3 regions of the Alishewanella sp. BS5-314 genome follow, and region 2 is predicted to be linked to each of the others. Evidence: predicted binding sites of a transcription regulator. Region 2 holds the regulator's gene; each other region holds the start of a gene.
The links. The regulator sigma-54, encoded in region 2, starts transcription at its own class of promoters, with help from an activator protein. The targets are predictions, from matches to a motif close to GTTGGCACGNNNNTNGNNT.
Positions count from the first base shown of each region.

Region 1 (10,907 bases), 2.0 Mb from region 2:
CAATGCCTATCTAAAGGGTAAGCCGCATTTACAGCTGCCCGATTAAGGCTAACTGTCAGTCGCTGTCACCCGGTCCAGCCAACGGGCCTGCCACTTTGACACAGGCAGGGGTTTATCAATATGGTAACCCTGCGACCAGAGCCCTTGCTGCTGACAAAACAGCGCCTGTGCTGCAGTCTCCACCCCTTCGGCAACCACTCTGAGATTAAGTTGCCGTGCTACAGCGATAATAGTCTCCACCATAGCGATATCATTGGCTTGATCCGGAATACCTTTGATAAAGCTCTGATCAATTTTCAGCTCTTGTACCGGTAAATTGCGAATATAGGACAGCGACGAATAGCCGGTACCAAAATCATCAATCGCAAAGCTAATCCCCAGGGCCGTCAGTTGCAGCATCTTATCAATACTGGCTTGCAAATCATCGACCAGAATACCTTCGGTAACCTCCAGCACCAGTGCTGCTGGTGCAAACTGATAACGCGCCAGCACCGCTTTCACATCCTCGACAAAGCTGGCATGCCGCACATGTCGCGGACTGATATTGACCGACAGGGTATAATTCAGGCCACGGCTGCGCCAGTTGGCTAACAATTCACCGGCTCTGGCCAGTACCCAGTTGTCCAATGCAATAATCAGATCGGAGCGTTCCGCCACCGGAATAAATAATGCCGGCGAGATCAGCCCTTGCTCCGGATGCTGCCAGCGAACCAAAGCTTCAGCGCCGGCCAGCACGCCATGCTGATCGCACTGGCTTTGCAAAAACAACTGTAATTCATCCTGATCCAGTGCCTGACGCAAGGCCTTCTCAATCTGAAACGCCTGTAACGCACTCTGGCTGTCAGTGGGCCGGTAACAGGCGTAGCGATTACCACCCTGATTTTTTGCAACATGCAGAGCAGTGTCAGCTTGCTGGAGTAATTGTTCCGGCAGCAGCACTTCCGCTGCCTGGCTAATGCCAATGCTTACCGACAAGACCAATTGCTCCTCGGCTACTTGTAGCGGCTGTTGTAGCTGTAATAACAGCCTTTGGGCAAGGTCTTCTACCTGCGTCAGACCGGGATAATCAGCTGCCGGTAGCACCAGGCAAAAGTTATCCGCACCTAAATGGCTTAGAAACAGCGATGTTTGCTGCTGTAAGTGCCGGGCGAAGGTAAGTAACACCTGATTACCGTACTCAAAACCACGGGCATCATTGATAAACTTCATCCGGTCAATATTTAATGCCAGTAAGCTGCATCCCCTGCCTTGCTGACGCAGACGTTCGAGCAACGACATCCGGTTAGGCAGGTGGGTTAACACATCATAAAATGCCAGAAAGTGCAGGCGTTGCTGCGCGGCCTTTTGCTCGGAAATATCGCGCTTGACACTCAGATAATGCGTTAGCCGTTCGTAGCGATCTTTAAGCGGCGTGATGGTTTGCAGTTCAGTATACTCACTTCCGTCTTTACGCCGGTTAATAAACTCCCCTGACCAGGCCTGGCCTGACTGCAAATGCTGCCACATCTGCTGATAAACAGTGTTCGCAGTTTTGCCGGCGCTTAACAGGCGTGGATTTTGGCCAATCAATTCGCTGCGGCTATAGCCGGTCAATTCAAGTAAGGACGAATTGACATAGACAATTTCTGCCTGCGGGTTAGTGATCAGGATCCCATCTTTACTCTGTTCTACCGCAGCCGATAATTTTCGTAGTTCTGCTTCATCCGCCATGCGCTGCTTGGCCATGCTCTCCAACGCTAACGTCAGCTGGCCAATTTCCGAACGCCGCTCACCGGGAGGTAGCTGTAAGGGTTTATCCGCAGCGACCTCATTTAGCGCTCTGACTAACTGCTCAACCGGTCTGGCCAGCGTCTGTTGTAAATAACGCCATAACAACACGCTGGTTAATGCCAGTAAAACTAACGCAATCAGTAGCGCGCGCCAGCGATGGTAAAGCGCGTCCTGCCAGCTGCTATGATGTTGGTATTCCAGCAGCAGCATCTGCCGCTGTGGCTGACTGTAAGTGGCACCGGGGGCGGTCAATGGTAAATACAGGACATAACGTTGTGCCTCTGGCAGATACTGATAGGCCAGTAACCCGCTGGCGGTTGTTTGCGCAAATAAGTCAGCTGAGAAGCGGGTTACCACTGCCGTGGCGGCTTGCCCGATATAATCCGGATTATAGGCATCCAAAACCTGACCTTGCTCACTGACCCGCAGCACCCGCAAAATACGACGATGCGCCTGTAGTTCGGTTTTTAGCTCTTCCACTACTTCCGGCAGTTGCATCCGCAGCGCGCGGTTAAAAGACGCCTGGGTTAAACTGCCGATACTGCGCAGCTCCTGCTCGCTACTTTGCAGCGCCTGGCGCTGATGTTCATTAACCAGCGCTATGGCAGCGATAAGGCCCAGTAGCAGAAAAACCGCGATCAGAATTAACGTGATACGGACCCGGATACTGTAGCGGTTAGTTTTCAGCAACTGAGCGATCATTGCGATATTACCTGCATACCTCAAGTTGAGCGGCTTTACTGATATGCGCAGTTTGCAATAAATACTGGTTCATGCTGTCGATTAGCGGTAATAGTTTAGCGGCCAACCGTTGATACTCCGGCTCTTTATCCGGAAATACCATCCCAGCCAATGCCTGCTGTAGTTCCTCTAACGATAACTCGGTGTTACGGCTAAGCAAAGCCAGAGCGGCGGTATCAGGTTGCTGCAACCTTGCCAGCCCCTTAGGCCAGATATCGTTCAGTAATAAGGTGAACAACTGTTGTCGCTGCTGCCACACCTGACGGCGTACCACCAAAATATCTATAATTTCGCCGGGTAACTGCCGGCTATCTAACAGCGTGACCGCACCCGCTTTTAGCAGTTGGCTGACATAGGGTTCATAGGTAATAACCACATCGATTTCAAGATCCAATAGCGCCTGAACATGTCGCCTTGGTACCAGAGTGCGGGCAGTAAACTGTTCTGGGGCCCACCCCTTTAACTCCAGGGTGCGCCTGAGCATATAACCGCCCAAAGCTGTCTCTTCATAACCGATTTGAAAGGCTTTGGCAGGGTCAAAATCCGGTAGCGTCAATACCGCATCGGCACCATTGGAATAACTCAGCACGCTGGCGATACAGATATCAATGCCTGTCTCGCTTTGAAAAGTGAGCGCCTCGTCCAGGGTTAACATAGCCGCATCCAGTTGCCCGGTGCTTAGCAAGCGCAATACCTGAGTGGTCGACGGTAGCATAGTCACTTGCAACTGCTGGTTATCAGCAAGTTCAAGGATACAGTCCGCACAGTCGCGCTCGGCCAGTGCCAGATACAGCGGCTGATAACCCAGCCAGGTATTCCCGGCCAGGTTAACCGGGGGCTGTGCCGGCTGACAGCCGGCTAACAGTATTAGCGCAACAAAAAAAAGTATCCGCATAGCTATTTTCCGTTTAAATGCCGGATTCCGATTATCAAATATTACAGCACAGCGCCTACCAGGCTCCAAATCACATCAACCACTTTAATGCGCCCGATCAATTCAGCTATTACTTAATCAGTCTATTCTTACGCGAAAAGGCCCTGGCAGGAAAGCATTAAATGACTGACCAACAACTGATCCGCGTATTGAAAGTTGTGATGTTTAGCGGCTTTGCCATTTTTATGTTTGGTCATTATTTATGGGCCTTTGCTGACCTACCCGCCAAAATGGGTATTAAAGGCATTATTATTGTCGCCGGCTGCTGTGCTTTCGGCCTGATTCTGTCGCTACCGACCAAAATTTATCTGACCATGCTGCTAATGAAATGGGAAGACGAGGTCAAAAAATCCAGCAAACCCTAAAACCTAAATCCATAAACCCACATACATTATTCGCAACAAAAAAGGGCAGCCGAGGCTGCCCAATGTCAGTTACCTGACCACGTTGCGAAAACTTAGAACTGATTCATGGTGTTATGGGTACCACCGGCTTTTAGTGCCGCTTCACCAGAGAAGTACTCTTTGTGATCATCACCGATATCTGAACCAGACATATTCTGATGCTTGACACAGGCGATGCCCTGACGGATTTCCTTACGCTGTACGCCAGCCACATAACCCAGCATACCGGCGGCGCCAAAGTATTCCTTAGCCAGATTGTCGGTAGACAGAGCCGCGGTATGATAAGTCGGTAGGGTGATCAGGTGGTGGAAAATCCCCGCCTCACGCGCCGCATCAGCCTGGAAGGTCTGAATCCGCTTATCGGCTTCCAGTGCCAACTCTGTCGTATCATACTCGGCGCTCATTAAGGCGGCGCGATCGTAAGCAGACACATCTTTGCCTGCCGCTTGCCAGGCATCAAATACCTGCTGGCGGAAATTCAGCGTCCAGTTAAAGGATGGGCTGTTGTTATAAACCAGCTTGGCACCCGGCACCACCTCACGAATACGGTCAACCATCTCTTTGATCTGACCGATATGTGGCTTCTCGGTCTCAATCCACAGTAAGTCAGCACCGTTTTGTAATGAGGTAATACAATCCAATACCACCCGATCGATACCACTGCCCGGTTTGAACTGGAATAACCCACTGGCCAAACGCTTCGGCTTTAACAGCTTACCATTGGCTTTTACCACCACGTCACCATTGGCAATATCATCGGCACTGCTAATGTAATCGCCATCCAGGAAGCTGTTATATTTATCGCCTAAATCGCCCGGCGCTTTGGTTACCGCGATTTGCTTGGTTAAACCAGCACCTAAAGAATCAGTACGGGCCACGATAACGCCATCATCGACGCCCAGCTCCAGGAAGGCGTAACGCACGGCATTAATTTTCGCCAGGAAATCCGCATGCGGTACTGTGACCTTACCATCCTGGTGACCACACTGCTTCTCATCCGAGACCTGGTTTTCAATCTGAATCGCACAGGCACCGGCTTCAATCATTTTCTTCGCCAGTAAGTAGGTGGCTTCTTCATTACCAAAGCCGGCATCAATATCGGCAATAATCGGCACCACGTGGGTTTCAAAGTTATCAATCTTGCTCTGTACCGCTGCGGCTTTGGCGCTGTCTCCGGCAGCACGGGCTGCATCCAGTTCGCGGAACAGACCGCCCAGCTCGCGGGCATCGGCTTGTTTTAAAAAGGTGTATAACTCAGCAATTAATGCCGGCACTGAGGTTTTCTCATGCATGGATTGGTCCGGCAGTGGGCCAAACTCAGAGCGCAGTGCGGCAATCATCCAACCAGACAGATACAGGTATTTACGCTTGGTGGTACCAAAGTGCTTTTTAATCGCAATCAGCTTTTGCTGGCCGATAAAACCATGCCAGCAACCTAATGACTGCGTGTACTGGCTGCTGTCGGCGTCATAAGCGGCCATATCGGCGCGCATCACCTTAGCGGTATATTTCGCAATATCTAAACCGGTATTAAAACGGTTTTGTAAACGCATCCGTGCCGCATACTCAGGACTGATAGCATTCCAGCCCTGGTTGCTGCCAACAACTTGCTCTAATGCGGCGATCTGATCTTGATAAGCTGTCATGGTAGTTTCCTCTTGGTTTTAACTGTAACCGCTGTGGTGTGCTTTCAATATAGTTAACAAAACAAAGATTCATAAAGCTGATTTTCATGATGCCCATCATTTTTTTAGTGAATGGCAAAAACGGCTATTGGGTTCGCTTTGCAGCAATGCTATGATTCAGCGCAATAATGTACTGACAGCTGAGCATTTCAGATATGAATATCAACAAAATGGACCTCAACCTGCTGGTTTACCTAGATGTGCTGCTACGGGAGAAGAATGTGACCCGTGCCGCCAACCAGCTGAATATCACCCAGCCGGCGATGAGTAATGGCTTAAAACGACTGCGGGATTTACTCAACGATCCGATCCTGGTGCGCACCTCTGAGGGGATGGTGCCTACCGAGCGGGCGCGCGAATTAGCCCCTGTGGTACGCGGTGTTTTGCTAACTCTGGAAGAAACCTTACAACCGAACAAAGATTTTGAGCCGTCACAAAGTCGGCGCGTGTTCCGGATCATGGCCAGCGATTATGCGGCCTCGACGCTGATCCCAGCGCTGTTAAAAAAATTGCGGGTACAGGCGCCCTATACCAGTCTGGATATTATGACCCCGTCCGATGTGACCTTTCATGATGTGGAAAATGGCAAGGTCGATATGGCGATTAACCGCTTTGATCAATTACCGCAGTCGTTTCATCAGAAAACCGTCTGGCGCGATAGTTTTTCCTGCCTGCTAAACCGGCAAAACCCGGTGCTCTCGCACTTTAATCTGGATAGCTATCTGAAAGCGCAGCATATCTGGGTCAGTAAAACCGGCTTTGGTGTCGGCGTCGGTATGGATCCGAAAGATGTGCAAAAGCTCGGCTGGGTAGACGAAGCCCTGGCCAAACTGGGCAAACAACGCAATATCACCGTCTTTACCCGTAACTACCATGTGGCGATGCATCTGGCGGTAGGTATTGACCTGATTGCGACGCTGCCCAGCCGCGCCGCCCGTTTATACGAAAAAGATCCGACGATGGCGATTATGGACCCACCTTTTGCCATTCCGTCAATTGAACTGAAAATGATCTGGAGCCCTCTGCTGCATCAGGATGCCAGCCATATCTGGTTTCGCCGTCTGATCACCGAAACGGCAGATGAACTGAACTGACCTGAACTGGGTTAGACATAACATCGAAAAAGGCGCCACAGGGGCGCCTTGCACATCAGGTTTTTTCAGGTCTTGTTACATCAATCCAGCAGTTGATAAGCTGGCAGGGTCAGGAAGTCCACCAGTTCATCTGCTGTGGTAATGTCCAGCAATAAGGCTTTGGCGCGTTCAAAATTCTGGCTATGCCAGACCTCGGCGCCCACCTCGGCGAACACTACTTCGGCTTCTTGCTCCAGTAAGGTAGCAAAAAATGCTTTGGTGACCAGCTGACCATTACTCAGCTGCTTACCATGTTTGATCCACTGCCAGATCGAGGTTCTGGAAATCTCCGCCGTCGCAGCGTCTTCCATCAAACCATAGATCGGTACGCAACCCTTGCCGCTGATCCAGGCGGCAAGATATTGTAGCGCCACCCGGATATTGGTGCGCATCCCCTGCTCAGTGCGTTCACCATCACAAGGCGCCAGTAACTCAGCGGCCGTGACCGGCGCATCCTGCTCGCGCAGCACATGCAGTTGATTGGTTTTACCGCCAGTTAACACCTGGTCAAAGACCGCATTGGCGGTAGCTGCCAGCCCCGGATGGGCTACCCAGGTACCGTCATGGCCATTACTGGCTTCCAGCGTTTTATCGGCAGTCACCCGCTCTAAAATCGCGGCATTAGCCGCCGGATCCTTAGCCGGAATAAAAGCCGCCATACCGCCCATCGCCAGCGCACCGCGCTTATGACAGGTTTTGATCAGCAGTCGCGAGTAAGCACTTAAAAACGGCTTATTCATGGTCACGACCTGCCGATCTGGTAATACCCGATCCGGATGGTTATTTAAGGTCTTGATATAGCTAAAAATGTAATCCCAGCGCCCACAGTTCAGCGCGGCAATATGATCTTTCATCATATACAGGATCTCGTCCATCTCGAATACGGCTGGCAGGGTTTCGATCAGGATAGTGGCGCGGATGGTACCTGTCGCCACAGCAAACTTACGCTCGGTAAAATGGAAGATATCATCCCACCATTTCGCTTCCAGATGGCTTTGTAATTTCGGCAGGTAATAATACACGCCGGTACCTTTCGCCAGGCGGGTCTGATAGTTATGGTAAAAATACAGTGCAAAATCCAAAATGCTGCCCGGAATTTGCTCACCATCCAGCTCAATATGCTTTTCCCATAAGTGCAAACCGCGGACCCGGGCAATTAACAACGCCGGGTTGTCTTTTAACGCATAGTGTTTACCGCTTTGTGGATCGGTATAGCTGATAGTACCCAGATTAGCATCGCGCAGGTTGATTTGGCCCTCAATCACACCATCCCAGCTTGGCGTTTGTGAGTCTTCAAAGTCCGCCATAAAGACTTTGACATCGGCATTCAGGGCGTTAATGATCATCTTGCGATCCACCGGACCGGTAATTTCCACCCGGCGATCCAGCAAATCGGCTGGTAAGGGCGCAACCTGCCAGGCGCCGTCGCGGATGGCTTGGGTTTCAGGCAGAAAATCAGGTAAGGCACCGGCATCAAATTGCGCCTGCCGCTCTGCCCGAGCTGCTAACAGGGCTTTTAACCGGGGCCGGAATAGCTGTACCAGCTCGCTGACAAATTGACAGGCCGGTTCAGTCAGGATCTGCTGATAGGCATCGCTGATCGGCGCTTTAATGGTTAAGCCGCCACGGGTAATCGCTGTTGTCATGTTGCTGCCTCTGTACTGTTTCAGATGAAGTTACTATAAGCCGGATTTCTCCATAAAAGCCATTAATGGCGACTATGACAAGCATTCTTACAGAAAATATCAAAATCGTGGCGGCAACAATAATTGTGGCACAGCTTATGCTTAGACATCACTACCTTACAGGTCTTGTCAATTTTTCGTCGGAGGATGCATGGAATTTGTCATGCTGTTATTAGTTTTGCTGGTGGTGCTGGTCGCCCTGGTCGCCAGCCGTTTTATTGACAATAGTAATCCATTTCAGGTGCAGGCTAAACCAAGCTTGTTTAGTCCGGTCGAGCGCTCCTTTCTGAGTTTGCTGGAAAAAGCCGCGGCAGCTGATTACAAAATATTGAATCGGGTGAAACTGGCCGATGTACTGGAAGTACGGGACAGTGCTAATGACAAAACCCGGCGCAGCACGCTGTTAAAATTAAATGCCAAGTATCTGGATTTTATCCTGTGTGAGCCTGAATCGATGAAAGTAATCGCCGTAGTCGATCTGGTCAATGTACAGCACAGGGATGGTCATAAGGCGGTACCTGACTGGTTTGTCAGCGGTGCCCTGGAGGCAGCTGGTATCCCCTATCTGCGTATTGCCATTAAATCCGGTTATACTGTGACTGAATTACAGGCTGCGCTGGCGCAAAAACTAGGCAAGCCAGCGCCCAAGGTCGAACCGACGTTAAAGGGTTTAGTGAAAAAGGGGCCAACCCGACCAATCCGCTCGTTAAAGCCCACTACCGCAACCTTAGCAGCGCCTGCCTTGAGGGCAGTACCGGCGCTTTCACACTCACAAATTAAAGCGCAGTCTACTGCGCTGATCCAAGCTTCTTAACGCACAGGAGAAATGAGTCACTCCGCGCTAAGATCGAATGCCGCCTGCTGCAACAGGCGGCATTCACCCTTTTATTCAGCCTGCTATTGTCCCTGCCGCTAAAAATAACTAAAGTTAAAAACAACAACGCCGATATAAGATCGCCGTTAAGCTAACCGGAGGGAAAAATGAGTCAATCCGTTGGCGCCCTGGCGTCTGCTCAGGCCTTTGAGGTACTGGGTGCTGTTATGGCCAAGAAACAACAGAATCAGCAAGCACAAATGACCAATTTATTGGTGCAAAGTGCAATGCAAACTGTTGAACAAACCTCAATGGCACAGCCGGTGGGGAATCTGGGTCAAAATATCAATATCTCGGTATAGTCACCGACAGGTCACGGCGACAGTAAGCTCAGTTTACTGTCGCCGCCCTTTTTACCGGCGTTTAAAGCGCACCACTAATTCGTGTAACTCGCGCGCAATATGCTGCATTTGCACTGTCGTTGCGGCTGATGCATCAGCCTGTTGCAGGCTTTGCGTGGAAAGATCGGCAATATTTACCACCTGCTGATTAACACTTTCTGCAACATGCGCCTGTTGCTCGACCGCTGTCGCCATCTGCAGCGCCATCTGGGTAATCGCATTAACCGCTTCTGAGATACCATTTAGCATTTCGGCCGTTTGCCTGACTTGCTGTAAGCCACTTTCGGCGCCTTCCGTACCCGCAGCCGCCACCCGTACCGCATTGGTCGCTCTGCTACCAAGCTCATTGATAATGCTATGAATTTCTTTGGTAGAATGCTGGGTGCGCTGTGCCAGATTACGCACCTCATCGGCCACAACAGCAAAACCCCGTCCTTGCTCCCCGGCGCGAGCCGCCTCGATAGCGGCATTAAGTGCTAACAAATTGGTCTGCTCGGCAATTTGCTCAATCATTTGCGCCACCGAGGCAATTTTTTGGGTTTGCTCTGATACCTCCGCCACCGAGCTGGCAATCTCAGCCACCGTTTGCCGCAAATCCTCAATCACTTTGCGCGTGGTGCGGGCAGCATCCCGTCCCAGTGCCGCCAACTCATTAGCATGCTCAGCCCGGCCCGCCGTTTCCTGCACGTGCCCGGACACTTCATTGATGGTGGTGGTCATCTGATGCATCGCCGCAGCAGTCTGATCCGTTTCCTGCTGTTGTAAACGGATTTTCTGCCGACTGGCATCGGCTTGTTGTTGCCCCAGCTCCGCTTGCCCGGCAACAGATTTAGCCGCGTCTTCAATCCGGGTTAACACCGCCCCCAAATGCGCTTCCGAACTCATAATGCTGACTTTCAGTGCCCCGAGATCCGGCTCATCATCAGTAAAGGTTAACACCGCTAATTCATGCTTAAAGGCGTTGTGTAACAGGGTCTCCAGACTATGTAACGCGCTTTTTCGACTGTAGTGCGCTACCACGAAATGGCCTACCAACAAGGCCAGCAACAATACCGGGAGACCGACACCCGGCATCAGCCAGTAGCCAAGACCGACCGCGACCAGCGTTAGCAACATATAGGCTTTTTCGGCATTAAAATGCCAATGCCGGGTCGAATATTTGCCGGCATTGATCGCCCGGTAAAGCTTATCAGCGCGCTCAACATTTTGCCGGCTGGGACAGGAGCGAACCGACTCATACCCCACCACCTTACCCTGTTCAGTCACTGGCGTCACATAGGCATCGACCCAGTAATAATCGCCATTTTTACTGCGGTTTTTCACCAGCCCCATCCAGGGCC
Region 1 covers NZ_JACEHJ010000002.1:76,400-87,306, reverse strand. The annotation lists gene H1D31_RS04930 (tRNA-uridine aminocarboxypropyltransferase) at 1-46, shown strand, start outside; gene H1D31_RS04925 (putative bifunctional diguanylate cyclase/phosphodiesterase) at 49-2,472, opposite strand; gene H1D31_RS04920 (ABC transporter substrate-binding protein) at 2,480-3,406, opposite strand; gene H1D31_RS04915 (hypothetical protein) at 3,568-3,810, shown strand; gene H1D31_RS04910 (isocitrate lyase) at 3,903-5,495, opposite strand; gene H1D31_RS04905 (LysR family transcriptional regulator) at 5,690-6,628, shown strand; gene aceB (malate synthase A) at 6,709-8,313, opposite strand; gene H1D31_RS04895 (DUF2726 domain-containing protein) at 8,516-9,166, shown strand; gene H1D31_RS04890 (hypothetical protein) at 9,334-9,528, shown strand; gene H1D31_RS04885 (PAS domain-containing methyl-accepting chemotaxis protein) at 9,580-10,907, opposite strand, start outside.
Region 1: H1D31_RS04895 (DUF2726 domain-containing protein) is a predicted target of sigma-54. The motif match lies at 8,438-8,456, and genes of this name have one in related genera.

Region 2 (10,907 bases):
ACCATCTGCTTCGCCGCGCAGGAACTGTTGCACCAGCGGCGAAGGATCATTACGTAGTTGTTCCGGAGTGCCCTCGCCAATCACCGTTTTATCCGCCACCACATAGACATAATCAGCGATACTCATCACTTCAGTCACATCGTGCGATACCACTACTGAGGTCAGACCCAGTGCATTATTCAGCTCACGGATCAGACGGACAATCACGCCCATCGAAATCGGATCCTGCCCGGCAAAGGGCTCATCGTACATAATCAGCTCAGGATCAAGTGCTATGGCCCTGGCCAGCGCCGCACGGCGGGCCATACCACCGGACAATTCAGCTGGCATCAAATCACGGGCACCACGTAAGCCAACAGCTTCCAGCTTCATCAGCACAATGCGGCGGATCAGCGACTCCGGTAGCTTGGTATGTTCGCGCAGCGGAAAGGCTACGTTGTCAAAAACGGTCATTTCGGTAAACAAGGCACCGCTTTGAAACAGCATGCTCATTTTTTTCCGCGCCTGATACAGCTCGCTGCGTGACAGGCGTGGGATATCCCGGCCTTCAAACAGAATTTTACCACTGTCAGGTTTGAGCTGGCCGCCAATCAGCTTGAGCAGTGTGGTTTTGCCAATGCCACTTGGCCCCATAATGGCCGTGACCTTACCACGCTGCACCTGCATATTCATGGCCCGGTAGATCGGACGATCACCGCGCGAAAAGCTTAGCCCCTGAATATCTATTAGTATCTCAGACAACATCGTTCTCCATGAATTAACCGCGATACCGGCTACGGCTAACTTAAGTGTCAGACTGGCATGTTTACATACATATTTGTATGTTTGCAATCATTGCCAGACGTCAAGGTTGTATTATTGTAAACGGAATCACCTGCGGAGTGGTTACAAAAATTCGTAACAAAGTATGCGCAAATTCGAAAAGCCGTACCTGACTGCACTAAAGCCGAGGTTTTTTTGCATTTGTTGACAAGAAGCGGGAAAATACCTGCTCGTTGTTTACTCCTAAAACCGGACACTATGATATCACCTTTGTCGTTAGCCATCATCTTTGTTATCGTCGGCCTGGTCTTGTTGATTTGGAGCGCCGACCGTTTTGTCTATGGTGCTTCTTCAATTGCCCGTAATAGCGGTATCTCGCCAATGATTATCGGCTTAACCATCGTTGCCATGGGCTCATCCGCCCCGGAAATGTTGGTGTCCGCCACTGCCGCCGCTCAGGGCCGGTTAGATACCTCAGTCGGCAACGCCCTGGGTTCAAACATCACCAATATCCTGCTGGTGATTGGCGTAGCAGCCTTACTAAAACCGATCGCTGTCGCCTCTCTTACCCTGAAGCGCGAATTTCCAATGCTGCTGCTGTTTACCTTTCTGGGCTTTTACTTAATATCAGACCATAACTTAACGCGGGCTGAAGGCTTGATATTACTGGGGTGCTTTGTTGGTTTTATCGCCACACTGGTGTATTGGGGTAAACATGCCACACCTGACGATCCGTTAATTGCCGAAATTGAAGCGGAATTGCCGGAACCGACCTCCAGCGTTAAAGCCATTTTCTGGATCGTCGCCGGTTTAGTATTGCTGTTGGCCAGTTCGCAACTGCTGGTTCATGGTGCAGTCACTATTGCCCGCTATGCTGGCTTAAGCGATCTGGTGATTGGTTTAACCATTATTGCCATCGGCACCAGCCTGCCAGAACTGGCAGCCAGTGTGATTGGTATTTTAAAAGGTGAAGATGATTTAGCGCTGGGCAATATTATCGGCTCCAATATCTTTAATATTTTAGCGGTTCTGGGCTTAGGCGCCGTGATTGGCCCGGGCAGCCTGGATATTAACGCAGGGACCCGTGATAGCTATGTGATGATTGCTGCCACCCTGCTGATGTTGCTGATGTCACTGCGGCTTGGGCGCCAGCAACGGATTAACCGGCTGGAAGGTGGTCTATTGCTAAGCGGCTTTGTCGGTTATCAATATTTATTATTTACTCAACTTGCGTAAGACAGGAACTATGGCCTCTCAGACTTTTCGTGATCAGGCGCTGCAAGTACTGCGAATAGAAGCTCAGGCGGTGCAGCAACTGGAACAATACCTTGATCAGCACTTTGAACGTGCCTGCCAACTGATTCTGGACGCCAGCGGCAAGGTGATTGTCAGTGGTATTGGTAAGTCAGGTCATATTGCCAATAAGATCGCAGCGACCCTGGCTTCGACCGGTACGCCGGCGTTTTTTGTCCATCCCGGAGAAGCCAGCCATGGCGATCTGGGCATGCTTTCAGCCGGTGATATTATGATTGCCATTTCAAACTCCGGCGAAACAGCGGAAGTCTTGACCATAGTACCGGTGATCAAACGCCTGGGTATTCCGCTGATTGCGATGACCGGTAAACCTGACTCTACTCTGGCACAAGTTGCCGATGTGCATATCTGTGTCGCTGTAGCACAGGAAGCCTGCCCACTGGGTTTAGCACCAACCGCCAGCACTACCGCCACCCTTGCTATGGGTGATGCCATTGCCGTCGCGGTGCTGGATGCCAGAGGCTTTTCTGCTGATGATTTCGCGCTGTCACACCCCGGTGGAAGTCTCGGCCGCAAGCTGTTGCTGCGCCTGTCAGATATTATGCATCAGGGCGAGCAGGTCCCTATCGTTGCCCGGCAAGCCAGTATTAAAGACGCCTTACTGGAGATATCAAAGAAAGGCCTGGGGATGACCACTATCGTCAATCCCGATGGCAGTTTGGCCGGTATTTTCACGGATGGTGATTTGCGACGTATTCTGGACCAACGCCTGGATATCCATACCGTAGCCATTGAACAGGTTATGACGGCGAATTGCATTACTGCCAAAGCCGATATGTTAGCGGCAGAAGCACTGAACATTATGCAGCAAAAGAAGATTAACGGCTTGATCGTAGTCGATGAGCAGCGCCAGCCGGTGGGCGCCTTAAATATGCATGATTTATTAAAAGCCGGGGTGCTATAAATGGAGCTGTATCAGCAACTTTATCAACCACTCAGTGACCAGCAAGCAAACCTGGCCCGTCAAATCCGCCTATTAATATGTGATGTAGACGGCGTATTCTCGGATGGTCGGATCTATCTTGGCAACGCCGGCGAAGAGTTAAAAGCGTTTCACACCCGCGATGGCTATGGCATCAAAGCATTGCGCCAGGCCGGTATTGAGGTGGCGGTCATCACCGGCCGGCGTTCCGCTATTGTAGAGCAGCGCATGAAGGCACTGACTGTAAAGCACATCTATCAGGGCCAGGAAAATAAAATGGCCGCCTTTGCGGAAATTCTGGCGCTGTTGCAACTTCAGCCAGATCAGGTTGCCTATATAGGTGATGATCTGGCCGACTGGCAGGTAATGCAGCACTGTGGCCTGGCTGTCGCTGTGCGGGATGCCCATCCCTATCTGCAACAACAGGCGCACCTTTGCACCAGTTTACCCGGTGGCTATGGCGCGGTGCGGGAACTGTGTGATTTGTTACTGATTGCACAGCAGCGCTTTCTGCAATTTGATGGTAGCAGCACATGAGAAAGTTTTTCGTATTAAGTGTCACCGCCCTGGTACTGCTTGCGGCCTACTTATGGTTTGCGCCGCAAGGCGGCGATACCGATCGCCAGGCCGACCGCGAATTCCTGCCCGATTATATTGCGGAAAACCTGACCTTGCGTGTTTATGACCAGCAGGGCTATATTGCGGATCATCTGCAAGCCAAACGGCTGGAACATTTTGAGCAACTGGGTTTTACGCAGTTTGAATTGCCGCGCTACACCCTGTTTAACGATGAACATCAAGCCGCTTGGGAAATCAGCAGTCAGCAAGGTATTTGGTTTCCGGAAGATAAAATTATTCTGGAACAGCAAGTCCTGCTCAGAAATTTGCTGCCTGGCGAGTTTATTGAACAGGTTGAAACAGCCTCATTACAAATGCTGTTGCCAGAAAAAACGCTGCAAACGCATGAGCGGGTGCGGCTTAGCGGACCAGGCTTTTATATTCTGGGCATCGGCCTGCAGGCCGACCTCACGGCACAACATTTAGTGCTGCAAAAACATCTGGAAACGGTATACGCCAATGAAAACTAAGTTATTAATCGCTGCAGTATTTTTTAGTTCGCAAGCTCTGGCAGCGACGAAGCCAGATCATACTTTGCCGATTGCGATTAACGCAGATAATACCGAGGCGTCCATTCGCGATAATATCGCGGTTTACGTCAACAATGTGGAAGTCACCCAAGGCTCCTTGCTGATCAAAGCCGATAAGCTGGAGATCAATGCCAGTGCCGGTAAAGGTAATGAGGTGTTTATTTTTACCGGTCGTCCGGCTACCTATTCCCAATTACTGGAAGGCGACCGGCCGGTAACGGCTCAGGCGAATGAGATCCGCTACGATTTGGCCAGCCGGACCCTGACGCTGACTGCGGATGCCGAGCTTACCCAGAGCGGTTCTCTGGTGCGTGGTGATGTGATTCGTTATAACATCGAGTTACAACAGTTAACGGCCGGCAGTGAACAAAACCGGCGGGTAACCACCATTTTCACGCCGGAAACCAAGGAAAATCAATGAAGTTAGTGGTTTCACATCTGGCCAAAAGCTATAAAGGCCGGCAGGTGGTAAAAGATGTCAGTCTGGAAGTCAAAGCAGGTCAGATCGTTGGCTTGTTGGGACCCAATGGTGCCGGCAAAACCACCACTTTTTATATGATTGTTGGTCTGGTGCCATCCGATAAAGGTCAGATCACGTTAAACGAGCAAGATATCACCTTCGCCCCTATTCATCAGCGGGCTCGGGCGGGTATTGGTTATTTACCGCAGGAAAGTTCGATTTTCCGCAAATTGACGGTATACGACAATTTGCTGGCAATTCTGGAAACCCGAAAGGAACTTAACCGGCAGCAACGGGAAGAAATCGCCGATGACTTGCTGGAAGAATTTCATATCGGGCATATTAAGAATAGTCTTGGCATGGCGCTGTCTGGTGGTGAGCGGCGGCGGGTAGAGATCGCACGCGCCCTGGCCGCAGATCCGGCTTTTATTTTGCTGGATGAGCCCTTTGCCGGCGTGGACCCGATTTCGGTGCTGGATATTAAAAAAATTATTCAGCACCTATGCCAGCGCGGCATCGGGGTACTGATCACTGACCATAATGTGCGGGAAACCCTCGATGTCTGCGAAATAGCCTATATTGTCAGTCATGGTGAATTAATTGCCGCCGGCTCGCCGCAGGATGTGTTAGCGAATCAACAGGTCCGCGATGTATACCTGGGTGAGCAATTCAGGCTATAGTAGGGCAATCAGCGTCAAGTCCTCCACCCGCTGACACGGAAGGCGCAATCAGGCGGCACAGACCGCAGCCACTTCCAGGATGGAGGGGATATACTCAGGAGAGAATCAGACTTACATGAAGCCGTCTTTACAACTTCGCCTTGGCCAACAGCTAACAATGACGCCGCAGCTGCAGCAAGCGATCCGCTTATTGCAGCTTTCCACCATTGAGCTGCAGCAGGAAATTCAGGAAGCGCTGGATGCCAACCCCTTGCTTGAGCCCGACGACGACTTCGAACCGGGCACGCCCGAGACCGACCTGAGCCTGTCGAATATCAACCGTGAAGAAAGCAGCGGGTCAACGTCTGACAGTGAAGACTACCAGGCTGGTAATGACGATTATCCGGAATTTAATGACGTTAGTGAGCGCGATACCAGCGAGGCAATGGCCGAGCAGAATATCCAGGAGGACTTACCACTGGACAATAACTGGGACGATTTAGTCAGTGCCGCCCCGGTCAGCAATGGCGCCCTGCCAGACGAGGATCTGGTATATCAGGGCGAAACCACTGAAACCTTGCAGGATTATTTGCGTTGGCAAATGGACCTTACCCCTTTTTCTGAGACAGACCGCGCCATTGCCGAAGTCATTATTGAAGCCGTCGATGAAGCCGGTTTACTGACCATAGATGTGGAAGATATCTTAGCCTCACTGCAGCTGCCGGATGTCGAAGCCGATGAAGTCGAGGCTGTATTAAAACGGATCCAATTGTTTGACCCTGTCGGTGTGGCGGCCCGCTCAGTGAAAGAGTGCTTGCTGATCCAGCTACGGCAGTTTGATCCTGCCACCCCCTATTTAAATGATGCAAAACAAATAATCAGCGAATATACCGACTTTTTAGCTAACCGGGACTTTCGTTCTTTGATGCGGGTGACTAAACTCAAAGAAGATGAGTTAAAAGAAGTGATGCGCCTGATCCACAGCCTGAACCCGCGCCCCGGCGCCGATGTGATCAGGCAGGAACAGCAATATGTGATTCCTGATGTAGTGGTTACCAAGGTTAAAGGTCGTTGGCAGGTGGAGCTGAATCCGGATGCCATGCCCAAAGTGAAAATCAACCAGCAGTATGCTGCGCTGTCCAGAACGGTCAGAAGCAGTGCCGACAGCCAGTTTATCCGCTCACATCTGCAGGAGGCGAAATGGTTTTTGAAAAGTCTGGAAAGCCGCAACGAAACCTTGCTAAAGGTCGCCAACTGTATCGTGCAACAGCAACAAGCCTTTTTTGAGCATGGCGAAGAGGCCATGAAACCCATGGTATTAAATGATGTGGCAGAAATGGTAAGTATGCATGAGTCAACAATTTCCCGGGTTACTACCCAAAAGTATATGCATACGCCGCGCGGAATTTTTGAACTTAAATTCTTCTTCTCCAGTCATGTTAGTACAGAGAGTGGTGGTGAATGTTCATCTACCGCCATCCGTGCCTTTATTAAGAAATTGGTGGCAGCAGAGAACCCGGCTAAGCCACTGAGTGACAGTAAGATGGCAGAAATCTTATCCGAACAGGGGATCAATGTCGCAAGGCGTACCATCGCCAAGTACCGTGAATCGCTGTTTATTGCGCCATCTAATCAACGAAAGACCTTGCTGTAAGTGTCTTAACAAGAAGGAAGAGTCTATGCAAATCAACTTAACTGGCCGTCATGTAGAAATTACCGACTCTCTGAGAGAATATGTAGACAGTAAATTTTCCAAGCTGGAGCGTCATTTCGAGAATATCAATAACGTGCATGTTATTCTGAACGTGGAAAAACTGAAGCAAATCGCTGAAGCCAAAGTACATTTAAACGGCGGTGAAGTCTTTGCGGTGTCAGAAGATGAAAATATGTATGCTGCAATTGACCAGTTAATTGATAAACTGGACCGGCAAGTGATTAAACACAAAGAAAAGTTGTCGCGACACTAACCATGATAAATTTAAGCGCTATGCTGGAGAAGAACTGCACCAAGAGTGCAGTTCTTTTTAACAGCAAAAAACGGATCCTCGAATATATTGCCGAACTGGCTCATCAACAGCTGCCAGAGATGTCTGAGTACAGCATTCTGGAAGCCCTGATGACCCGGGAAAAGTTGGGTTCAACCGGTATTGGTGGTGGTATTGCCATTCCCCATGGCAAGCTCGACTGCGTTACCTCACCGATCCTGATATTTGTGGTAAGCCAGGATCCGATCCCCTTTGACGCTATCGATAACCAGGGCGTCGATATTTTTTGTGCCATCCTGATCCCGAAAGATCAGTGTCAGGCTCACTTAACTACACTTTCTGGTATTGCAAAACTGCTGACTCAAAAAGATCTGACCAAAAAGATCCGACATGCCAGTTCTGATCAGGAGCTGTATCAGTTATTAATGGACTATAGCCAACAAACGGGTGAAAAATGAAACTGCTGGTAGTCAGTGGCCGCTCAGGTTCAGGAAAATCGGTGGCGCTGAGAGTAATGGAAGATTTGGGCTACTACTGCGTCGACAATATTCCGGTTAATTTATTACCGACTCTCGCTAATGCGGTGATGGGTCAGTATGAGCGGGTTGCCGTCAGTATTGACGTACGTAATCTGCCGAATGAACCGGAAGAGCTGGCGGAGATCCTGTCTTACCTGCCGCGTAAGCTGGAACTGACTATCCTGTATCTGGATGCGGACCATACCACCCTGATTAAACGCTTTAGCGAAACCCGGCGTTTACATCCGCTATCTCACCAGGCGATGTCACTGGATGAAGCGATCTCCCGCGAACAGCAACTGTTAGATCCTATTGCCAGCCGCGCCGATCTCTATATTGATACCACTGACCTTAACGTACACCAACTGGCAGAAGTATTGCGTGAACGGATCCTTGGCCAGAAAACCGGTCGCCTGGTGATCCTGTTTGAGTCCTTTGGCTTTAAATATGGCATTCCCAAGGATGCCGACTTTGTGTTTGATGCCCGTTTTCTGCCCAATCCGCATTGGGAACCAGAGTTAAAGCCCCTGACGGGTCTGGATCAGCCAGTAAAGGACTATCTGGCGGCAGAAGCCATAGTAGGTAAATATATCTGGCAAATTAACAGCTTTATCAGCAGTTGGTTACCGCATCTGGAGCGTAATAGCCGCAGCTACCTGACAATCGCTATCGGTTGCACCGGTGGCCAACACCGTTCGGTTTATATCGCGGAAAGTCTGGCGGAAAGCTATCGCAGTCAACGTGATGATGTGCAAATCCGGCACCGGGAGTTAAAACGTCATCATGGCCGCTAAACTCAGTCAACAGGTTACCATCATCAATCAGCTGGGGTTACATGCCAGGGCTGCCACTAAGTTGGTACAACTGTGCCAGAAATTTTCGGCTAAGGTTGAACTGGTGCAGGATGACGGTAAAACGGCCGATGCCGGTAGTGTGCTGGCACTGCTGATGCTGGCCAGTAGCAAGGGCAAAACCCTGACTGTTACCACTGAAGGGCCTGATGCTGCAGCAGCGCTAGAGGCGATAGTGGCGTTAATAGACGCCGGCTTTGACGAGCTCTGAACCGGCGATTTCGGCCGGTTTTTCTTTATTCCCCCCCCTAAATCTGCTACCTTTACTGCCTTGTTCAGTTTTTTTAATTGAAAATTAGTAGCTTGAACTACTCTTAAACAGCAATCCGCGCCACGCTGGGGTGCGTATCAACCGCAATTTCAGGCTATCTAAACAGGAGTAGCTTATGTTATATGTGGTCCTCTCGATCTTTTTGCTCGCCTGTATCGCGCCACATCTGTATCGACTGCTCGGTAAACATACTGGTCTGGTGCTAGCGTTGTTACCCGCTACGCTATTTATCTATTTCGCCAGCCAACTCAGTGCCGTCAGTCAGGGGCAGCCGCTGCTGCAAAGCTGGCCATGGTTTCCGGGGCTGGGTATTCAGCTCAGCTTTATGCTGGATGGCTTGTCGTTACTCTTTGCCTTACTGATCACCGGTATCGGCACCTTTATCCTCTGCTATGCCGGCCAATATCTGCAAGGGCATCCGGCACTGGGGCGCTTTTTTTTATTCTTGCTCAGCTTTATGGGCGCCATGCTCGGCCTGGTATTATCCGATAATCTGATCACCTTATTTGTGTTCTGGGAACTGACCACCGTCAGCTCCTTTATGCTGATTGGCTTTAATCACGAAGATAGCGAGTCACGCCAAAAAGCCCATCAGGGGTTGATGGTAACAGTGCTGGGTGGTTTGGCGCTGATGACAGGGCTGATTATGCTGGGTATGGCCGCGGGCAGCTATCAACTGAGTGATGTGCTGCAACAGGATTTGACCGGTCACAGCCTCTATCTGCCGATGCTGATCCTGATCCTGCTGGGAGCCTTTACCAAATCAGCGCAAACACCTTTTCATTTCTGGCTACCGAATGCGATGGCAGCTCCAACACCGGTAAGTGCTTACTTACACTCTGCAACTATGGTAAAGGCCGGGGTTTATCTGCTGGCGCGCCTGCAACCCAGCCTGGGAGGCAGTGAAGTCTGGTTGCTGACCTTAAGTGCAGTGGGAGCACTCACTATGCTGACCGGTATTTTCCTGGCCAGCCGCGCCACCGGCATCAAAAAAGTGTTGGCCTATTCCACTGTGATGGCGCTGGGTACCCTCACCATGTTACTGGGGTTAGGTACCGAAAAGGCAGCGCTGGCCGCAGTCACCTTCTTATTGGCGCATGCGCTCTATAAAGGGGCACTGTTTATGATTGCTGGTATTCTCGACCATGAAGCCGGCATTAAGGACTTTGAGAAAGCATCCGGCTTACGTAAGCTGATGCCGCGCACTACCCTGGTTGCGGTAGTGGCGGCTCTGTCTCTGGCCGGAGTGATCCCGCTATTTGGTTTTGTCGGTAAAGAGCTGCTGCTGGAGGCAGTGTTAAGCGGCTCGCAGTGGCAGTTGGGACTGACCGCCGCTACGGTACTGGCGAATATCTTTGTGGTGCTGGTTGCTGCGCTGTTGGCGATTAAACCCTGGTTTGGTCAGGCGTTACCGACACCTAAGCCGGCGCATGATCCGGGCTGGCAAATGTTAGTCGGGCCCGCCGTACTCGCTACGCTTGGCTTGATTTTCGGTCTGTTACCGATGCTACCGGATCAGTACTTATTAAATGCGGCAGCAACCGCGGTCTATGGCCAACCTATTAGCGGTTATCTGGCACTGTGGCATGGCATTAACCTGCCACTGCTGCTTAGCCTTGGCAGTCTGGTGTTGGGTTTATTACTATTCCGCTTCTGGCAGCCGTGGCGCAAACTTACCGCCGTGGTGGAGACGCTGAGTAAAGCCGGGCCGGAAGCCGGCTACAACAAACTGATGGCAGCGCTGGTCAGCTTTGCCGCCTGGCAAACCCGGGTGCTACAGAACGGTTATTTACGCAACTATCTGCTGACGACAATGGCGACAGTGGTACTGTTGGTCGGCTGGGCGATGCTAAGGCTGGAGCACTTTGAGCTTAACTGGCAATTTAGCGATGTCCGGGTACAGGAAGCCGTGATTTTTCTGGTCCTGCTAACCACTATTGTCAGCGCAGTGGTACTGAACTCTTTCCTTGGCGTGGTGGCGCTGCTTGGCGCTCTGGGTTTTGCTGTAGCGCTGATT
Region 2 covers NZ_JACEHJ010000002.1:2,103,692-2,114,598, forward strand. The annotation lists gene mlaF (phospholipid ABC transporter ATP-binding protein MlaF) at 1-744, opposite strand, end outside; gene H1D31_RS14340 (calcium/sodium antiporter) at 1,021-1,998, shown strand; gene H1D31_RS14345 (KpsF/GutQ family sugar-phosphate isomerase) at 2,009-2,980, shown strand; gene kdsC (3-deoxy-manno-octulosonate-8-phosphatase KdsC) at 2,981-3,535, shown strand; gene lptC (LPS export ABC transporter periplasmic protein LptC) at 3,532-4,086, shown strand; gene lptA (lipopolysaccharide transport periplasmic protein LptA) at 4,076-4,567, shown strand; gene lptB (LPS export ABC transporter ATP-binding protein) at 4,564-5,286, shown strand; gene H1D31_RS14370 (RNA polymerase factor sigma-54) at 5,402-6,919, shown strand; gene hpf (ribosome hibernation promoting factor) at 6,945-7,232, shown strand; gene ptsN (PTS IIA-like nitrogen regulatory protein PtsN) at 7,235-7,708, shown strand; gene rapZ (RNase adapter RapZ) at 7,705-8,562, shown strand; gene H1D31_RS14390 (HPr family phosphocarrier protein) at 8,552-8,830, shown strand; gene H1D31_RS14395 (putative monovalent cation/H+ antiporter subunit A) at 9,006-10,907, shown strand, end outside.

Region 3 (10,907 bases), 1.9 Mb from region 2:
GACGGTGAACTCACTAATCAGTCGCTCAGTCGTGCCACGACCCACACCGATCCCCAGTGGATCAGGCGCAAATTCGGTGCGTTGGCGCACATAGCCCTGCGTATTAATATTGGCAATGTTGTTACTGGTGGTGTTTAGCAGCAGGCTGCTGGCCCGGATCGCTGAACTACCAATTTTTAACAGATTGTCTGACATTCTCTCTCCACAGCGTCTTGACTAAGCCGCTAGCTTATTCATCGGCCGCAGCCGGAACTTCTTGAGCCGTTTCCAATTCAGCGCGAATTTGCTCAAATGCCGAACTGCGGTAAACCGCCATAATTTTTTGTGCATAGTTCGGATCAGTGGCATAACCGGCAGCTTGTAACTCACTGAAATAGGCAGCCGGCTCAGCTGCGACGGCAACCGCCTGCTGATAACGGACACTGTTACTGATAAAATCAGTATAGTCCTTTAAGCTCTGCTCCGGTGAGCTGTAGGCGCGGAATTTTGCCTGCTCTTTACGGGCCACCCCCTGCCGGTACTCCAGAGTATCGACGACAGCAGTATCGCCCTGCCAGTTGCGACTGGCTTTAATGCCAAACAGGTTAAAGCTATTTTCGCCATCATTGGTACGGATCATTCGCTTTCCCCAACCGGTTTCCAGCGCGGCCTGCGCAATCAGCGCCAGAGGATCCAGGCCCAGGGCGCCGGCTGCTTTGCGGGCTGCCGGTAACAAGGCACGGATAAAGTCGGTGGGCGATTCAATCTGCCAGTGGTTGGTCGGCGCCACCTCGCTATTTGCCTGATTAGCTGCCGCTTTTTGTGCTTGCTGTTTTGCGCGCTCAGCGCGCTGCAATTCCAGCTTTTCCAGTAACGGTGCCAGTACCGACTCATCCCGCCGCCCCGGCTGTAGTACGCCACTTTGTGTTAGCTGTGCCGCAGCCTGAGCTTGTAACAATCCCAAATCTGAGCTGTCCTGATACTGTTGCGCCTGTGGCATGCTAAGGCTTTCCGCACGCTGCCCAGGCATCAGTAACTCGACAGCTTTTCGCTGCTTGGCTGCCGCAGCCGGATCTAACTGTTGCACTAACAGCTCGGCCAGCCCCAGCCCGCCTTTTTGTGCCAGATCAGTGGCCAGCTGGTTATCGTGCATATCGCGGTAAAACTCGGTGGTCTGACTGTTCATCAGCCCCTCGGCTTCAAACGCTTTATTTGCCTGGCGCATACTTTTCAGCAGCATATTAAAGAAAATGGCTTCAAACTGTTCGGCAGCCTGACGCAGCGCCCCCTGTTCATCACTGCGGGACGCGGTGCGGATCTGCTGCAAACTTTGCAGATCATGATAGGAGTGCTGAAGCTTGCCGCTGTCCATCTTAGATCACCACCAATTCACCATGAATGGCACCGGCTTCTTTTAAGGCTTCCAGAATCGCCATCAGATCGCCAGGCGCCGCCCCTACCGCATTGACGGTACGCACTAACTCATCCAGCGTCACGCCGGGATCAAACTTAAACATCCGGGAGTTTTGCGGATTAACATTAATAATGCTGTCTTCTACCACTACCGTTTCACCATCGCTAAAGGGATTGGGTTGAGAAACTTGCGGATTTTCTTCAATGGTGACGGTTAAACCACCATGGGTCACTGCCGCCGGGAACAAGCGCACATCTTTGCCAATCACAATGGTACCAGTGCGGGAGTTAATAATGATCTTGGCTGCCTGATCCGCCGGTTGAAAGGTCAGATTTTCCAGGGTCGCTAAATAGGATACGCGCTGGCTAATATCCCGTGGCGCCCGCACCCTTACCGAAGAGGCGTCCAGTGAAAACGCCGTTTCCGGTCCCATAAAGCCATTAATGGTCTCAGCCAGCCGCTTAGCGGTAGTGAAATCGGGACGTTTCAGATTAAAGGTAATAAAATCGCCATTGCCAAAGGGCGACTCCACTTCGCGCTCTACCACGGCACCATTCGGAATACGCCCTACTGTCGGAGTATTGACGACGATACGTGAACCATCCAGCCCTTCCGCTCCCAGGCCGCTGACTATCAGACTACCCTGTGCTACCGCATAAACATTGCCGTCCAGACCGGTTAAAAAGGTTTGCAGCAAGGTGCCGCCACGTAAGCTCTTGGCACTGCCCACCGACGAAACGGTAATATCAATACTCTGTCCTGGTTTGGCAAAGGGGGGTAATTCGGCGTGTACCGCAACGGCAGCCACGTTCTTGATTTGCGTGCGGCCTCCGGCCGGCAAATTAATGCCGAAATTTGCCAACATGGTACGAAAACTTTGTTCAGTAAAGGGGCTTTGCTCACCGGTGCCAGGCAACCCCACTACCAGTCCGTATCCGACTAGTTGGTTTGAACGCACACCCTCGATATCGGCGACATCTTTGATTCTGGCACTCTGTGCCGCCAGCGGCAAACAACTGGCTAGCAGCAACAAACAGACAGTGACAATATTAGCGCTACGCATGTGCTGCTCCTAGAACGGCCACAGCGGGCCATTGAAAAACCGACTTAACCAACCAGGAGACTGGCCATGATGATGTGCGCCCGTGCCGCTATATTCAATGCGGGCATTAGCGATCTTGGTAGACTCAACCGTGTTATTCACATCGACATCCTGTGGCCGGATCACACCGGTCAGCCGGATGTACTCTTTACCGGTATTTAAGGTTAACCACTTTTCGCCACGGATCACCAGATTACCATTGGCCAGCACCTGCAACACATTGACCGAGATATCCCCTACCAGGCTGTTACTTTGATTGGCTTTGGCATCGCCTTTAAAATCCTGATTACTACTGGAACCAAACTGCAACACGTTACCACCGATTGAGGCATTGCGACCCGCGATATTGATCGGCTCAAAAGCGACGTTACTGTCTTTTTTACTCTCGGTCTTGGCATTCTTTGAAGCCTGGGTCCGTTCGCGCAGCACCACGGTAATAATATCGCCTTCATGCCGCGCACGATTATCGGTATACAGACTATTCGAATGACTTTGCGTAAACAGCGAACCATTACGCAGCACCGGCCGCGGCGCTGGCTCAGGTGGCAAGGGCGCAAAAAAAGGATCGTCAGGTTTGGCTTCCTGTGTTGCCGCACACCCGGTTAGCAATAACAGCAAACTGAGCCCTATCAAGTAAGCAACGTTACGCATCTTAGCCCCCGTTATAATTGCTGAATAACATAACCAAGCATCTGGTCGACGGTAGAAATGACTTTCGAGTTCATCTCATACACTCGCTGACTTTCAATCAAGCTCACCAGCTCTTCCGTGACATTGACGTTGGAGGTTTCCAGCGCGCCTTGCACAATGATGCCAAGCCCCTCCAGACCCGGAATGCCCTGCACCGGATCTCCGCTGGCCGGAGTTTCCTTAAACAGGTTTTGGCCAATCGGCTCTAAGCCTGCCGGATTAATAAAATTAGTGACCGTCAACTGCCCTAATACCGCATTTTCTACCTGGCCAGCCAACCGCACCGACACCTCACCGTCCTGTGATACCATGATGGCAGTCGCGTCCGGCGGGATTACAATATTCGGCTGCACCTGATAACCGGCACCTGAGGTCACCATATTGCCATCACCGTCTACAGTAAACTGACCATTACGGCTGTACGAAATAGTGCCATCCGGCATCAGTACCTCAAAAAAACCATGACCTTGGATCATCAAGTCCAGGCTGTTTTCCGTGGTAATCATATTGCCCTGAGTAAAACTCTTTTGGGTCGCCACTACCTTGGTACCGGCGCCAATCATTAAGCCATTTGGCAGCTCAGAGTTTTGCGACGAGCGCCCGCCCGGCTGATTAATATTCTGATATAGCAAGTCTTCAAAAATCGCCCGGCTTTTCTTAAAGCCGACAGTACTGGCATTCGCCAGGTTGTTAGAAATAACCGAGATATCGCGCTGTTTTGCGTCGAGACCGGTTTTACTGATCCACAAAGCCGGATGCATTTGTACCTCCCGGGCCTAAACCCTGTTAACGGCAACGACAGCTGTAACAGCGGCCGTTGTGAAAAATAATTAGCCGATGATCCGCATTAGCTGATTCTGCTGCTGGTCCATCTGTTCCGCTTTTTTCATCATTTTCACCTGCAGCTCAAATTGGCGCTGCAAACTGATCATGGTAGTCATTTCGGATACCGCATTAACATTGCTGCCTTCATAAGCACCGTGTAGTAGCGTTACTGCGGCACTCTCTTGTGCCAACTCGCCATCTTTACGCCGGAACAGACCATCATTGCCTTTTTCTACTGCCCGGTATTCGGTATCAACCAGCTTGATCCGGCCCACAACTTCCAACACATTCGCGGGTGCTCCCTGGGCTCTGGCACTTACTGTACCGTCCTGACCAATTTCCATTTTGGCTAGGGGTACGGGCAGCAGAATAGGCCCGTCTTCTCCTAACACTGGATGACCATTGGCGGTGCGCAGCATGCCGTCCGGAGTTAACTGCAAGTTACCGGCACGGGTGTAGGCTTCGTTACCGTTTTTGTCCTGTACCGCAAACCAGCCCTCGCCCTGAATCGCAATATCCAGCTCGCGCTCAGTGATAATCAGGGGGCCGCTGTCAAAGTTTTGACCGGGGCTCTCGGTCATTGAAAATACCCGGGTTGGTAAACCGGCACCAAAGGCCTGCATCGAGCGGGCCTGCTCAAAATCAGCTTTAAAGCCAACGGTCCCGGTATTGGCCAGGTTATTCGCCCGCACACTGATGCCATGCATATTTTCTTTGGCACCGCTCATGGCGATATAGAGCAAACGATCCATAACAGACTCCGTATAGCAACTGTCGAGGGGTTAATGTGATATCTGAAGCAATAACAATGCCAACTGGAAATAGAACTAGCCAGGCCGGCCAATATAGGGAATAAAAAAACACCCCGGCACGATGCCGGGGTGTTGCTTGACGGGTATCTGATACCCTGGCGACTAGAAACTTACCGGATCTGCAGGATATTCTGCTGCAACTGGCTGTTCACTTCCAACGCCCTCGAGTTAGCCTGGAAGTTACGCTGCGCCGTAATCAGATCAACAAGCTCAGTCGTCAGGTTAACGTTCGACTGCTCCAGCGCGGAGGCATTCACGGCGCCGAAGGTGCCAATATTCGCCTGTCCGGCAATGGGTTCACCCGAGGTGATAGACTGCTTCCATGATGTATTACCAACCTGCTTTAAGCCCTGCACATTAGCAAAACGCACCAGCGTTACTTGCGCCAGGTAGGACGAGTCACCGTTACTGTAACTGGCCAGTACCCGGCCAAAGGCATCGATATCCACCCCGGTCAGGAAACCAACAGTCGTGCCGTCCTGACTCAGGTTGGTGACATCGAAAGCTGCAGCATACTGTGTAGGCAGTCGCACGCCAGACGCATCCCGGAAATTGACCACAACATCAGCGGCAAATTGTGCGCCGTTGGTCAGATAACCGAGCAAAGGATCATTCAACTGTGCCGCAGGTAACGTTATGGTCGGCACTGGTGGCGTGACAAAATTACCGCTGGAGTCAAAAACAACGTTATCCCCTTGGAACGGAGTTGCCGTAATACCATCCCACACCACAAAAGTTTCCCACTCGGCATTCGCTGGTGGTGTGGTTGGTGTTTTTCTGAAGTAAGTCGTTACCGTATGAGCTTCACCCAGACTGTCATAAACAGTTACCGACGTCGAATGGTTATAGGTAGAGCGGTCAGTGGCATTAAAGGGCACCAGCGGATCTTTAGCTATTTCCCGGGAGTCAACATTCATACTCAGGAAAATATTGTTGGTCGCTCTTGGCGCTCCGGCTGACGTCGGGATCGAAATCGGCGCTGTTGTACTAAGGCTTACCGATTGATTTTCACCTGTTACTGGTTCCACCGAAAATCCCTGTAAAAAGTTACCTTTATTATCAACAATAAAGTTATCCTTATTCAGCTTAAAGGCGCCCGCCCGGGTATAGGTCATATCACGGGAAATACGGTCTGGCGTTGTCGCAAAAAAACCTTCACCGGTGATCGCCAGATCCAGCGAATTGTTAGTAAACTGCAGAGCGCCCTGGTTAAACTGCTGCGCAACGACAGCTGTCGTTACACCGTCACCAACCTTGGTGCGCCCGGAAGCAAAAATAGAAGTGGCATAAACATCAGCAAACTCTGCACGGGACTCTTTAAAACCCGTGGTATTTACGTTAGCAATATTGTTAGCCGTAACGTCCAGATCTTTTTGCGCGGCAGCCAGGCCGCTGAGTGCAATATTAAAACTCATAGTAAACCTCGCTTAACCGTAAGATACTTCTAACACATCGCTTAATTTCACTGCGCCCAGACCCAGTAGATTCAGCATGATGCCTTTACCATTACTATTCATACTGACACTGCCCACCGGCGTATAGACATTTGCCGGGACACTGGCGCGGGTGCCATCGCTATAACTCGCTTCGACTTTTAACTTGTAAGTACCCGCTCTGACGCGCTCCGATAGCTCACCATCGATCAGGTCGGCACTGCTTTCTCCCGAGGGTAAATAGGTGCCATCCCAGATAAAGCTATTACGGCCCATTTTCGGGTTTTCCACACTGAAACTCTGAATCAGCTCGCCTTTTTCGTTTTCAATCATCACTCGTAGTGAGCTGGCTGGCCGCTCCAAATCAATAACACCGCGCGCCAGACTATCACCGGTAAACACGAGCTGGTCAGACTGTGTCAGTACTGAGCGTCCCACCAAAGAAGAGGCTTGCAGTGCCTGATTAGACGTCATACTTTGCGCCAGGCTGGAAAAGTTCTCATTTAACTTCCCGATACCATCGGCAGTAGTAAAGTTGGTCATTTGCGCAATCATCTGATCATTTTCAACTGGTTTGGTTGGATCCTGATAAGCCAGTTGCTGCGTTAACAACGCAAAAAAATCTGCCTGGGTTAGCGCACCGTTATTTCTATCCTGGACTTTAGGCTTTTCTTCCCAGTACAGGTTATTCAGTGCCGAATTATTACTTACGCTACTCATCCGTTACTCCTTAGCCAGACTGGCCCATACGCAAGGTGCGCATTAGCATTTGCTTAGCAGCGTCTGCCGTCTGTACGTTCGTTTCATAGGAGCGGGAGGCCGAAATCATATTCGCCATCTCTTCCATAATGTTCACGTTCGGCTTGTATACATAACCATTTTCGTCTGCCATCGGATGATTAGGCGCATATTCCATTACCGGTGGCGCGTCAGACTCGACGATACCCAGTACTTTTACACCGCTACCGGCATCTTGTTGCCGTTTTGCCTCCGACAGCTCCGCGGCAAACACCGGATGCCGGCCTTTATAAACCTGATCAATACTGCTACTGACACTGTTGGCATTTGCCATATTGCTGGCCGTGGTATTCATCCGTACTGACTGCGCGGTCATACCGGAACTGGCAATATCGAAAACTTTAAATAAGCTCATGATTATTGTCCCGTACCTGTGATAGCCTTTTTCAGGCCACTGATTCTGCTGTTTAAAAACTGCAAACTGGTTTGATACTGAATAGCGTTTTGCATCATCGCATTCCGCTCGTGATGCACGTCGACACTATTACCATCGCCGGTATCCGGTTGATCCGGGTTACGGAATTTAACTTCCTGTCGGCTCTGGGTAGAGATGGCAAAATGCCCTTCGTGCGTGCGACTCACCGGCCGGCTCTGCCGCGACTGCGCATTGTTCAGCGCCTGCTGAAAATCCAGATCTTTCGCCTTATAACCCGGCGTATCTGCATTAGCGATATTTTCTGAAAGCACCTGCGCGCGCCGATCCCGGGTTAATAATGCATCCGGGTGCATGCCAAAGGCTTTGTCAAAGCTGATAGCCATTTTCTTGCCACCTCTTGTTACACGTTAAATATGAGGAAGCAAAAAGCAGGCCAAATTGAAAAGTCAGGTTTTCTTGCGGTAAATAATGCCTGGATTACAGCGTAACATTTCAAAGTCCTCGTTCAGGCTGGACAAGGACTCTGAGGCGCCAAGGATCAAATGGCCGCGACTGTTTAATGCCTGCGAAAACTGGCGGATAATTTTTGCTTTAACTTCAGGAGAGAAATAAATCAGCACGTTACGACAAAATATAATATCGAATTTACCTAACAAGGTATAACTATCTAACAGGTTAAGGTGCCGGAAACTCACGTTTTTCTTCACCTGATCCTTGATCCGCATCATACCTTTGCCGCTATCTTCAAAAAAGCGGCTGCGCCGCTCAGGTGATAAACCACGAGCTAAAGCCAATCCATCATATTCGGCGCGCTGGCAGTGTTCTAACATAGTATTGGAGATATCCGTGCCTAAAATACTCACTCCGGCAGGAAACGCATTGGGCCGGCCTTGCTGGTATTCCAGAACTGTCATGGAAATAGAATACGGCTCCTGACCGGAAGAACTGGCAGCTGACCAAATTTTGACGCTGCGGCAAGTTTTTTCCAGCTCCGGAAAAATTTGGTTCTTTAACAACTCGTATGGGTAGGTATCACGAAACCACAGGGTTTCGTTAGTGGTCATCGCGTCAATTACTGCTGAACGTAACTGCCGTTCAAACGGATTCATCGTTTTAGTAAGCAGCTCAGACAGCGTAGCGATGCTAAAACGCTGCATAAGTGGCGCCAGCCGGCTTTTGACCAGATATTGCTTATTATCACCCAGCACGATGCCACACTGCTGTTCCAGAAAATCCCGGAATTGCCGGTACTCTGCGTCCTGTAATTGCTTATCTGACACGCGACGTCCTCAGCCTTTAATCAACATGTAGCCATTTTTGCACCGATTGTGCGAGCTCGTCCGGGTTAAACTTGGCGATAAAGTCTTCCGCCCCCACTTTCTGTACCATCTGCTGATTAAAAACCCCACTTAGCGAGGTATGTAGAATAACGTGCAGACGGCGCAGTTTAGGGTCGGCCTTTACTTCTGCGGTCAAGGTGTAGCCGTCCATTTCCGGCATCTCGATATCAGAGATCAGCAAACCTACTTTTTCAGTAATAGACTCCTGACACTCTTTCGCCTGTTGCTGTAAATAAGTCAGGGCCTCACGACCGTTATTTACCAAATGCATCCTGACACCCAGTGGTTCTAATGACCGTTTTACCTGATTTCGGGCGACAGCCGAATCATCGGCAATTAAAATCACCCGACCGCCAAGATCAGTAGTAATACTCTGGGTAACGGCCTCATCATGAATCATCGTCGGCGAAGGGGAAATCTCTTCGAGGATTTTTTCAACGTCCAGGATCTCAACCAACTCTTTATCAATTTCGGTCACCGCGGTCAGGTAACTTTGCTTACCGCTGGTGCCCTTGGGTGGTGGCATAATAGATTCCCAGTTGGTATTAACAATACGCTCTACCCCACTGACCAGAAACCCCTGCACTGAGCGGTTATACTCAGAAATGATAATAAAGGCAGTCGATAAATCGGCGATTGTCTTACCACCTGTGGCCAGACTTAAATCAATCACGGAAATCGTTTGGCCACGGATATGGGCAATGCCCCGCACAAAAGGATTTCGCTTCGGCATCGCCGTCAGCTTTGGACATTGCAATACTTCCCGCACTTTAAACACGTTAATGCCGTAACGTTGGCGGCCATTGAGCTTAAAAAGTAATAATTCCAAGCGGTTCTGCCCAACCAGCTGCGTACGTTGGTTAACGGAATCGAGAATACTGGACATCAAGCTCTCCTTAGGCAGCCAAACGGCTTGGTATTTGCATACTGTCGTGGAGCCGTAGTCAAAACTACGGCACTGTCTATCTTCAGGCATGTTATAACCCTTTATTCGTAAAGCATAGCCAAACTATATGAAAAAGTACGAAAATTTTATCCGCAGCTGCATACTGCTACTCGCCTTCACCATCAGTCCCTGGTGTCAGGCGCAAGTGCAACAATTTAGTCCATCGCAACTGACTTATGCGGTAAAGGACTGGCTGCAAACGGCATGGGCAGTCGATGAGCTGGAGAGCGAAATCCACGTCACGGCACTTGATAGCCGGATTGGCAGTAAAGACTGCGCCCATCAGCCACAAATCAGTCTGCCGGCCAATGCTAACCCGCGTCAGACGACGGTGCAGATTAGTTGTAGTGCGCCAACCAGCTGGCAGCTATTTGTACCGGCCCGACTTACTGAATGGTTGGCCCTGGTGGTGAGCAGGCAAAATATCGCTCCAGGAACCATCATCACTGCCGATATGTTAGAAGTGCAGCGCCGGGAACGTCGGTTGGTACGTGGTAATATTGTGCAGGACATCGCGACGGTTGCTGGCAGCCGGAATAAACGCAGCCTGAGTGCAGGCCAAATCCTTAGTTTGCAGGATCTTTGTCTTGTATGCCGGGGAGATATTGTTACAATAGAAATCAGCCAGGGTGGCCTTGCCGTATCCGCCACAGGCGTTGCACAACAGGATGGTACCCTGGGTGAAGTCATCCAGGTGCGTAATCAACAATCTGGCCGTGCCATTAGCACCGAAGTGACCGGTGTCAATCAGGTAAAGGTCCGGTTTTAAATTCTGAAAAAAGTGCTAAAGTTTAGAGGCAAACTGCCGTTAACCTAAGCATAAGGACTGTGTTTAAGGTGATGAGGTTCTACTATGGCTATAAATATCAATAACCTGCAGCAAAATGCACCGCAGGTCAAAACTGACAAAGCCGGCAATGCCGGTAGCACTGAGCAATTAGTGCAACGCCAACAAACGGCGGTGCAGCAAAATGCCAGCAATCAGGCAGTACAAAAGCAGGATTCGGTATCCATTACCCCGCAAGCGCAGCAATTTTCCAAATTACAGGAAAAGGCCGCCAATAGCTCAGGTATTGATCAGGAGCGGGTGAACAAAATCAAGCAAGCTATTGCTGAAGGCAAATACAAAGTGAATGTTGAGATGCTGGCAAAACGCATTATGCAATTTGAAGGCGATTTGTTCGACCGTAAA
Region 3 covers NZ_JACEHJ010000002.1:241,157-252,063, reverse strand. The annotation lists gene flgK (flagellar hook-associated protein FlgK) at 1-195, opposite strand, end outside; gene flgJ (flagellar assembly peptidoglycan hydrolase FlgJ) at 230-1,351, opposite strand; gene H1D31_RS05660 (flagellar basal body P-ring protein FlgI) at 1,353-2,456, opposite strand; gene flgH (flagellar basal body L-ring protein FlgH) at 2,466-3,146, opposite strand; gene flgG (flagellar basal-body rod protein FlgG) at 3,158-3,946, opposite strand; gene flgF (flagellar basal-body rod protein FlgF) at 4,016-4,762, opposite strand; gene flgE (flagellar hook protein FlgE) at 4,933-6,237, opposite strand; gene H1D31_RS05635 (flagellar hook assembly protein FlgD) at 6,250-6,975, opposite strand; gene flgC (flagellar basal body rod protein FlgC) at 6,986-7,408, opposite strand; gene flgB (flagellar basal body rod protein FlgB) at 7,411-7,812, opposite strand; gene H1D31_RS05620 (CheR family methyltransferase) at 7,876-8,709, opposite strand; gene H1D31_RS05615 (chemotaxis protein CheV) at 8,726-9,655, opposite strand; gene flgA (flagellar basal body P-ring formation chaperone FlgA) at 9,783-10,484, shown strand; gene flgM (flagellar biosynthesis anti-sigma factor FlgM) at 10,569-10,907, shown strand, end outside; gene flgN (flagellar export chaperone FlgN) at 10,907-10,907, shown strand, end outside.
Region 3: flgF (flagellar basal-body rod protein FlgF) is a predicted target of sigma-54. The motif match lies at 4,808-4,826, and genes of this name have one in related genera.